Regions from separate parts of the Enterococcus sp. LJL98 genome, predicted to be linked through region 2. Evidence: predicted binding sites of a transcription regulator. Region 2 holds the regulator's gene; the other holds the start of a gene.
What was found. The regulator LexA, encoded in region 2, represses DNA repair genes until DNA is damaged. The targets are predictions, from matches to a motif close to CNAACANNTGTTNG.
Positions count from the first base shown of each region.

Region 1: the regulator LexA is predicted to act here: its motif matches at 2,915-2,928, upstream of parE (DNA topoisomerase IV subunit B).

Region 1 covers NZ_JBTXLU010000001.1:500,662-505,499, reverse strand. The annotation lists gene hslU (ATP-dependent protease ATPase subunit HslU) at 1-377, shown strand, start outside; gene codY (GTP-sensing pleiotropic transcriptional regulator CodY) at 396-1,181, shown strand; gene ACYSNO_RS02315 (aldose 1-epimerase family protein) at 1,203-2,078, shown strand; gene plsY (glycerol-3-phosphate 1-O-acyltransferase PlsY) at 2,124-2,753, opposite strand; gene parE (DNA topoisomerase IV subunit B) at 2,934-4,838, shown strand, end outside.
Region 2 covers NZ_JBTXLU010000001.1:223,569-228,406, reverse strand. The annotation lists gene ACYSNO_RS01020 (Fur family transcriptional regulator) at 1-72, opposite strand, end outside; gene tkt (transketolase) at 192-2,186, opposite strand; gene ACYSNO_RS01010 (DUF896 family protein) at 2,287-2,529, opposite strand; gene lexA (transcriptional repressor LexA) at 2,672-3,289, shown strand; gene ACYSNO_RS01000 (hypothetical protein) at 3,616-3,831, shown strand; gene ACYSNO_RS00995 (adenine phosphoribosyltransferase) at 3,916-4,428, opposite strand; gene recJ (single-stranded-DNA-specific exonuclease RecJ) at 4,439-4,838, opposite strand, start outside.

The DNA.
Region 1 (4,838 bases), 280 kb from region 2:
TTCCTGAGTTACAAGGACGTTTTCCAATTCGTGTGGAGCTTGACGATTTAACGACGGAAGACTTTGTTAAAATCTTAAAAGAACCAAATAACGCCTTAATTAAGCAGTACGTTGCACTCTTAGGAACGGAAGGAGTCAAAGTAATTTTCACGCTTGAAGCCATTGAACGCTTAGCAGAAATGGCCTTCCAGGTCAATCGAGATACGGATAATATTGGGGCAAGACGCTTGCATACCATTTTAGAAAAGTTGTTAGAAGACTTACTATTTGAAGCTTCAGACATTCAAATGGGAGAAATAACCATTACCGAAGCCTATGTGAATGAGAAGTTGGCATCTATAACCGAAAATGAAGATTTAAGTCGTTACATACTTTAAGTGAGTGGGGGAGTAAAGATGAGTACACTTTTAGCTAAGACGAGACAGATGAACGAGTTGTTGCAACAAAAAAATACTTTTAATTCAGCAACCGATTTGCCTTACGATCAGATGGCGATTGTGTTAGGGGATATCTTAAACAGTAATGCCTATATTATTAGTCAAGAAGGGGCTTTGTTGGGTTTTAATGAAAAACATGATGTGAATAATGATCGTGTGAAAAATATGTTTATTGAAAAACAATTTCCAAAAAGCTATACTGATATGGCTGACCGATTAGCCAAGACGGAGGCAAATATTCCAATTAGTAGCGACTTAACGGCTTTTCCAATCGAATCACGAGAACTTTATCCGGATGGTGTAACCACAGTCGTACCAATCTATGGCGCAGGTTCGCGCCTAGGCACCATTATTCTTTCAAGAATGGACCAGTTTTTTGATGATGACGCACTAGTATTAGCTGAATATAGTGCAACAGTCGTTGGAATGCAAATCTTATATCAGCAATCACGCAGTATAGAAGAAGACGTTCGCAGTGCAACGGCGGTTCAAATGGCCATCAGTACGCTTTCTTATAGCGAACTCATTGCAGTTCAGGCGATTTTTAAAGCTTTACCAGGCGATGAAGGTCGCTTGACGGCATCAAATATTGCAGATGAAATTGGAATTACACGTTCGGTCATCGTGAACGCTTTACGAAAATTAGAATCGGCAGGGATTATTGAGTCCCGTTCATTAGGTATGAAGGGGACTTACTTGAAGGTACTAAACCAGCGTTTTAAAGCAGAATTAAATAAAGGGTAAACGAAGTCAGGGGGATTTTGTATGAAAATTACAATTGAAACAGCTTATTTACAAGCAACAATCGATTCAAAAGGAGCCGAGTTGCAAAGTTTATTTAGTAAAGAACATGAAATTGAATATTTATGGCAAGGAGATCCACAACATTGGGGGCGCCGCTCACCAGTCTTATTTCCGATTGTTGGGGCCTTGAAAGACGACCAGTACACTTATCAGGGTAAGGTCTATCCAATGAGTCAACATGGTTTTGCACGTGACATGGAATTTGAGGTTTTTGAACAAGCCTCCGATGCAGTCACTTTTGTTTTGAAAAGTAATGAGGAAACAAGAAACGTTTATCCTTTTGACTTTCAATTATTTCTTTCATACCAACTTGGTGGTGACGGCTTAACCGTTGCTTACAAAGTTCAAAATGAATCGAAAGAAACAATGTACTTTTCAATCGGCGGGCACCCAGCTTTTAATGTGCCCTTGGTTGACCATTTAACTTTTGAAGATTATTATTTGAAATCATCCCCGATGAAGTCTAGGATTACAATCCCATTAAAAGGACGATTCATTGACCTTGAGCATCGGACGCTCGGACAAACGAATGCAGCCATCGCTTTCACTCGTGAATTGTTTGCCCATGATGCGTTGATATTTGAAACGAAAGGGTTGAATTCCTTTTCTATTTGTAGCGATCGCTCTCCGCATAAAGTGACACTTTCATATAACCACCTGCCCTTTGTAGGTATTTGGTCACCAGCGGCAACGGAAGCGCCATTTGTCTGTATTGAACCTTGGGCCGGCATTGCAGACACAACGGATGCGACAGGGGACTTAACCGAGAAGTATGGCATAGAAACACTGGCATCAAAAGAGACGTTTTTTGCAAAATATGCCATAACAGTGAAATAAAAAAACGTTAAGTGATCGGCTGTTAACAATCGATCACTTAACGTTTTATTTTTTTGGATGGCGTCCAAAAGGCACCTTATTTTCCGTTCCGTCTTTTATGCGTTGAATGTTGTCTTTGTGACGATAGAAAATAAAAGTCGTCACACAAATAGCGATGATTGTTAACAACCAATCCTGGTGCGGTAAAATTGCAGGAGCCACGTAGGGCAACACAATGGTCGATAAAGTAATGAGAACTGCCGCAATCATACTAGATAGGCTGACCATGCTAGTCAAATAGAGCAAAATAACAAACAAGATGACCGAGTAAAAAAAGAAAATAGGGTTATAGCCTAAGAGCATTCCCGCGCTGGTTGCGACTGCTTTTCCTCCTTTAAAACGAGAGAAGATGGAGAAGGTATGACCTAAGATGGCCATACAACCAAACCATAAAGGATTGACGTCGTTGATGTGAAATAAGAGAGGTAAAGTCGTTGCCAACGTTCCTTTGAGAATATCCATCAATAAAACAACAATGCCCGCTTTAGTTCCAAGCACGCGGAAGGTATTCGTTGTTCCTGTGTTTCCGCTGCCGAATTGTCGAATATCCTTTTTAAAAAAGAGTTGACCGATCCAGACGCCGGAAGAAATGGAACCTAGTAAATAAGCAATAAATAATAAAAGAATCGTTTTCATAATGACTCACTTTCTAAAAAAATCTAGTATTATCTTAGCATGAAAATGAGGTTTCAACAATCTATTTTATCGCTGTCGGAAAAATCATGCGAGAAAAAAACAGGATTTTTTTGCGATAAGTCCCTCTTATGATGTATAATGATTCGAGTGATTTTGATAAACAAAGGAGCGTTTGCTTTGATAAAAAAGAAAACAACAGAATATAATGATGCCTCCATCCAAGTGTTAGAAGGATTGGAAGCTGTTCGTAAAAGACCAGGGATGTACATCGGCTCGACGGATAGTCGTGGACTTCATCACCTCGTCTATGAGATTGTTGATAATGCAGTCGATGAAGCACTCTCTGGTTATGGGAATCAAATTGATGTCGTTTTGTACCCTGATAATAGTATTAGCGTGGAAGATTGTGGTCGGGGCATGCCAATTGGGATGCATGCGTCAGGAGTTTCGACCGTTGAAGTCATCTTCACGGTTTTGCATGCTGGCGGGAAATTTGGTCAAGGTGGCTATAAAACTTCCGGTGGGTTGCATGGAGTTGGAGCGAGTGTCGTCAACGCCTTATCAAGTTGGTTAGAAGTATCCATTTACCGTGATGGTTTGGAATACCGCCAAGTTTTTAAAAATGGTGGAAAAGCACAGGGAACGTTGAAAAAAATTGGAAAGACTAAAAAAGCAAATGGAACAAAAGTCCATTTTTTACCTGACGAGACGATTTTTTCAGCGAAGAAGTTTTCGTATGACACGCTAGCAGAACGCTTAAGAGAGTCTGCCTTTTTATTAAGGGGGATTGAGATTGCCATTACCGACTTACGAGAAGAGCCAGAAGTTTCAGAAGTTTTTTCTTATGAAGATGGCATTGAAGCTTTCGTCGCGTATTTAAATGAAGAAAAAGATGCCTTGACGCCAATTGCTTATTTTTCTGGTGAACGCGAGGGCATTGAAGTCGAGGTTGCTTTCCAATATAACGATGGTTTTTCAGAGAACTTGCTCTCGTTTGTCAATAACGTGCGTACGCGCGATGGCGGAACCCACGAAGTCGGAATGAAAACGGCGCTAACCAAAGCCTTTAATGAATATGCACGGAAGGTCAACTTGTTAAAGGAAAAGGACAAAAACCTTGAAGGTAGCGATTTTCGTGAAGGGTTAGCAACCGTGCTTTCGATTCGGGTGCCGGAAAATTTATTGCAATTTGAAGGGCAAACGAAAGAGAAGCTAGGTACACCGATTGCACGATCAGTTGTGGAGCAAATCATAAATGAACAATTAGGTTATTATCTGCAAGAAAACAGTGAAATCAGCCAAATGTTAATTCGTAAAGCTTTAAAGGCACGCGAAGCTCGGGAAGCCGCGCGTCGTGCACGGGAAGAAAGTCGAAATGGCAAGAAACGAAAACGAGGGGAATCTTTACTTTCCGGCAAGTTAACACCGGCTCAGTCGCGTAATCCTAAGCGTAACGAATTGTATTTAGTCGAAGGAGACTCTGCGGGAGGATCTGCCAAACAAGGGCGTGATCGAAAATTCCAAGCGATTTTACCCTTACGAGGGAAAGTAATTAATACAGAAAAAGCGAAAATGCAAGATATTTTAAAAAATGAAGAAATCAATACCATGATTTATACAATCGGTGCGGGTGTCGGGCCGGAATTTTCACTAGAAGATTGCAACTACGATAAGATTATTATTATGACCGATGCGGACACGGATGGCGCACATATTCAAGTCTTGCTATTAACTTTTTTCTATCGCTATATGAAGCCGTTAATTGAAGCAGGCAAAGTTTATATTGCTTTGCCACCCTTATACAAGGTTTCGAAGGGAAGTGGGAAAAAAGAAATCATTGAATATGCTTGGACTGAAGAAGAATTACGTGAGAAAATCACAAAAGTTGGGCGTGGTTATATGATTCAACGCTATAAAGGGTTGGGTGAAATGAATGCCGATCAACTTTGGGAGACAACGATGGACCCAGAAACGCGCACATTGATTCGTGTTTGGATTGACGATGCTGCACAAGCAGAACGTCGGGTGACCACGCTCATGGGAGACAAAGTCGAGCCTCGAAGAAAATGGATTGAAAATAATGTC
Region 2 (4,838 bases):
GGCAATTCTTTGAGGGGTAATGCGGATATTTTCCCCTTTTAAATAGGTTAAAGCATCATCAAATGTCGCCATTACTTTTCCCTCCTTTTGTTTATTCTCTCTCATTATCATACTATGACTCCACGAATTTATCTAGCAAAAAAGACGGATAAATTTCCAGAGTCGGAAATTGATCCATCTTTCTTAGTCGCCTATAACGATTTAAAGGTATTGACTACATTTTCAGTTGTGAAGCCAAATTCCGCTAAGACGCGATCGCCAGGCGCAGATGCACCAAAATGATCAATCGCTAAAATGGTTCCTCGACATTTCGTATAGCGTTCCCAACCAAAAGATGCACCGGCTTCAATTGCCACACGTTTTTTCACTGCTTTTGGTAAGACAGACTCTTTATATTCAGCCGATTGTGCTTCAAATAAATCCATACTTGGCATAGAAACAACCGAAACATCGATTCCTTCTGCAGCCAATGCTTGCTGCGCTTGTGTTGCTAAATAGACTTCTGAACCAGTCGCTAATAAAATTCCTTCCGGTGTCTCTCCTTTTTGAGGAGAAACAACATAAGCACCTTTTGCGACAAATTCATCCGCTAACTCGAGCGTTCCTTCAATCACAGGTAAGTTTTGACGACTTAAAACTAAAACTGTCGGTGTTTCTTTTGAAGTCATCGCAATTTTCCAAGCTGCACGTGTTTCATTCCCATCAGCAGGACGAATAACATGTAAATTCGGAATGCTTCGTAAGCTTGAAAGTTGTTCAATCGGCTCATGTGTTGGACCATCTTCACCAACCGCCACAGAATCATGTGTTAAAACATAAGTGACTGGTGTTTTTTGAATCGCTGCGAGACGAACAGCTGGGCGTAAATAATCAACAAAGACAAAGAACGTTCCGCCATACACACGGGTACCACCATGTAATTGAATACCATTCATTGCTGCAGCCATCGCAAATTCACGCACGCCAAACCAAATATTTCGCCCTTCATATTGCCCAGGCTCAAAATCTTTTTCAGCTGCTACCATCGTATTGTTTGAACCAGATAAGTCGGCTGAACCTCCCCATAAAGAAGGAACGGCTTGTGATAATGCTTGAATCATGTCTTTGCTTGAAACCCGACTCGCTTGGTTGGATCCTACTTCATACGTTGGCAGATCTGCATCCCAATCTTCTGGTAGCTCATCGGCAAAGGCTTGTCTAAATTGAGCAGCTAACTCTGGATGTGCCCCTTCATATTCAGCGAACAATTGATTCCAGGCCTCTTCTGCTTTTTGTCCTTCGTCAATCATTGTTTCTTTAAAACGTGCCGCTACTTCTTCTGGAACCGTAAACTCTGGATAATCCCAACCATAAACTTTTTTCGCTGCTTGGATACCTTCGATTCCTAATGGTGCACCATGAACAGACGAAGTTCCTTCGTTTGGTGCGCCAAAACCAATCACAGTTTTAATTTCGATTAAGGTTGGTTTGTTTGTTTCTTTTTTCGCTGCTTCAATTGCTGCCGAGATCTCATTTAAATCACGACCATCTTTCACTAGAAGGTGTTGCCAACCATAGGCCTCATATCTTTCTCCAACATTTTCGGTGAATGATTTCGAAGTTGGTCCGTCCAATGAAATGTCATTGGAATCATATAAAACGATCAATTTATTTAACTTCATATGACCGGCCATCGATGACGCTTCATGAGAGATGCCTTCCATTAAGTCACCATCACCACAAAGTGCATACGTATAGTGGTCAACCACAGGGAACCCCTCTTGATTGTAAGTTGCTGCTAAGTGTGCTTCAGACATTGCCATTCCTACAGCCATGGCAATTCCTTGACCTAACGGACCTGTTGTCGCTTCTACACCATCGGTATCGTGGACTTCTGGGTGTCCTGGCGTACGACTGCCCCATTGACGGAAATTCTTCAAATCTTCCGTTTGTACATCGTAGCCTGAACAGTGTAAGAGACTATAAAGCAATGCCGAACCATGACCAGCAGATAAAACAAAACGATCACGATCAACCCAATTTCTTGATGTTTTTGGATTTACTTTTAAATGTTTTGTCCATAATGCATAGGCCATTGGAGCAGCACCCATTGGTAATCCTGGGTGACCAGAATTGGCTTTTTGAACCATATCAATACTTAATGTACGTAACGTGTTAACTCCTAATTCATCAATCTTATCAAACAAATGAAGCGCCTCCTATTAGTTTAGGTTTTTTTTACCTTTATTCATTTTCCATTATAAAAGATATTGGCTTCTTTTACAACCTTTTCAAGAAAGATTGTTCCTATTTACGATTATGCAATCCTTTTTCTTTTTGAATTGCTTTTAATTTATCCGGAGTCACATCGTTGCCTAATGGATCGACGACTTTCATGCCTTCAATATGATGTTTCATGCCGCCACGAAAAGCACTTAAATACTCTTCTCTTAAGATTTTTTGCTCTTTTTCTTCCGTAGGTGTCAAACCTGTACTCTTTTTTTTGCGGGCTAATTCATTGATGCGATTTAATTTTTTTTCTGATAACATATTCCCACTCCTCTCATCCTCATTATCTTATACAAATTTGAGAAAAAACACAATAAGAAGCCACAAGGAGCGAACATCTGTTTGATTTGTTTTCGTTCATATGTTAAAATAAAACTAATTATTAGGAAAGAAGGTGCAACTCTTGGCAAAAAAAACCGAAAGCCGACAAATTGAAGTCTTGCGCTTTATTCATAAACGCGTATTAGAAAAAGGCTACCCACCAACCGTGCGAGAAATCGGAGAAGCCGTCAACCTTTCTTCAACTTCGACTGTTCACGGACATTTATCTCGATTAGAAAAAAACGGCTACATTCAACGAGATGCAACCAAACCACGGGCAATCGAATTGACTGCACTTGGCTTAGAAACAGTCGGTGGTGAACAAAAAAACATTCCCTTACTAGGTATTGTCACAGCTGGCGAACCAATTTTAGCAGTTGAAGAAGCCTCTGATTTTTTTCCCATCCCGCCTCAACTTGCCAATAGCGAAAACCAGCATTTCATGTTAACGATTTCTGGTGAAAGTATGATTAATGCTGGCATTTTAGATGGTGATCAAGTCATCGTTCGTAAGCAAGACATTGCACGAAACGGTGATATTGTGATTGCAATGACAGATGACAACGAAGCGACTTGTAAAAGGTTCTATCGGGAAAAAGACTACGTGCGCCTTCAACCAGAAAATGATTTTTTGGATCCAATCATCTTGCCAGACATCAAAATATTAGGCCTGGTTGTTGGACTCTATCGTCATTTTTGACTCTGACAAAAATCAATACCTGTCGGCTATTTTGAGTATAGACCAAACACTTACTTAAAGAACTTTCATTCATTTTAAACGAAAAGAGCATTGACAAAAGTCACGGCTCTTTTTTTTGTGAACATTTGACGTTACGAACGACCGCTAGCCACATAGGCACCTTTCTTTTCAAAAAAATCTGAGGAAAAAAAGGGCTAATTTTTCGTGGAAAATCATGCTTCTATCTAGAAAAAGAATTTTTTTTCGATTTCCTCTTTACAAACCGAACAAACATTCGTATAATAAAGGCACGAACAAACGTTCTATAAGATAAGGAGTGGATCGACATGAAAGCAGTCCGTCGTTTTGGTTTTTTAATTGGGGTATTACTGATTGGTATCATTATTGGAAATTTTGGCTCATTAATCGCCTTTTTAATTTTAGGACCTTTATTTACTTTATGGCTTATTTTATGGGATGATAAACGACTACGTCAAAGAAGATATCAACAAGAATGTTATCAAATGGAAACAGAATACTTTTACTCAGATGATTTTCATTAATTAAATAAAAAATGCAGGAAGCCACAATTTCTCTCGAAATCATTGCTTCTTGCATTTCTTATTTTACGCAAGAAAACCTACATTTTAATATTTCATTAAGGTGAAAATTTCATAGCCATCAATTTTTTCGCGCCCTTTTAAATCAACAAGTTCAATTAAGAAGGCACAGCCCACAACAATCCCACCCAATCGTTCAATTAATTCAATACTCGCTTTTACCGTACCACCTGTCGCTAATAAGTCATCACACAACAACACACGCTGTCCGGGCTTTATGGCATCGGCATGTAACGTCAATGTATCTGATCCGTATTCTAAATCATAAGAAACTTCAATCGTTTCACGTGGTAATTTCCCCGGTTTACGCACGGGAGCAAAACCGACACGAGCTTCATAAGCGACTGGGCAACCCACGATAAAGCCACGTGCTTCAGGTCCGACTACCATATCAATCTTTTTATCCTTTGCATAATCAACAATTTGTTTTGTCGCATAACGATAAGCTTCTCCGTCTGCCATTAAAGGTGAGATATCTCTGAAAGTAATCCCTTCTGATGGATAGTTTGGAATACTTGCAATATAATCTTTTAAATTCATGTTCTTCCTCCTAAGAATGACCCAGCCATTCCTTAATCTTTTCTAAATCACTCAACAATAAAAATTCTTCGCTTTTAATTTTTTGCTGTCGCTCTTGATACAATCGACTCTCGGTTAATGCTCGTTTTTCCGGGTTTTCAATCGTTCTTAGTACCCCATCTTCTACCGTCACAAAACCTAATTCGACAAATACTTGAATCATAAAAATTAACAATTTACTTGGTATTCTTGTATAGTCCGAAATCGCCTGTACTTTATAACGCACATCTAGACTCGAATGATTCTTCAATAACTTGAATAACTTCCCGTACTGCTCTCTGGAACCAATCCCATCTAAGTACGCATCATCTGCGGTCAAACCTAGGAAATAAATACGTGAAATTTGACTGTATCCTACAATTTCTTTTATT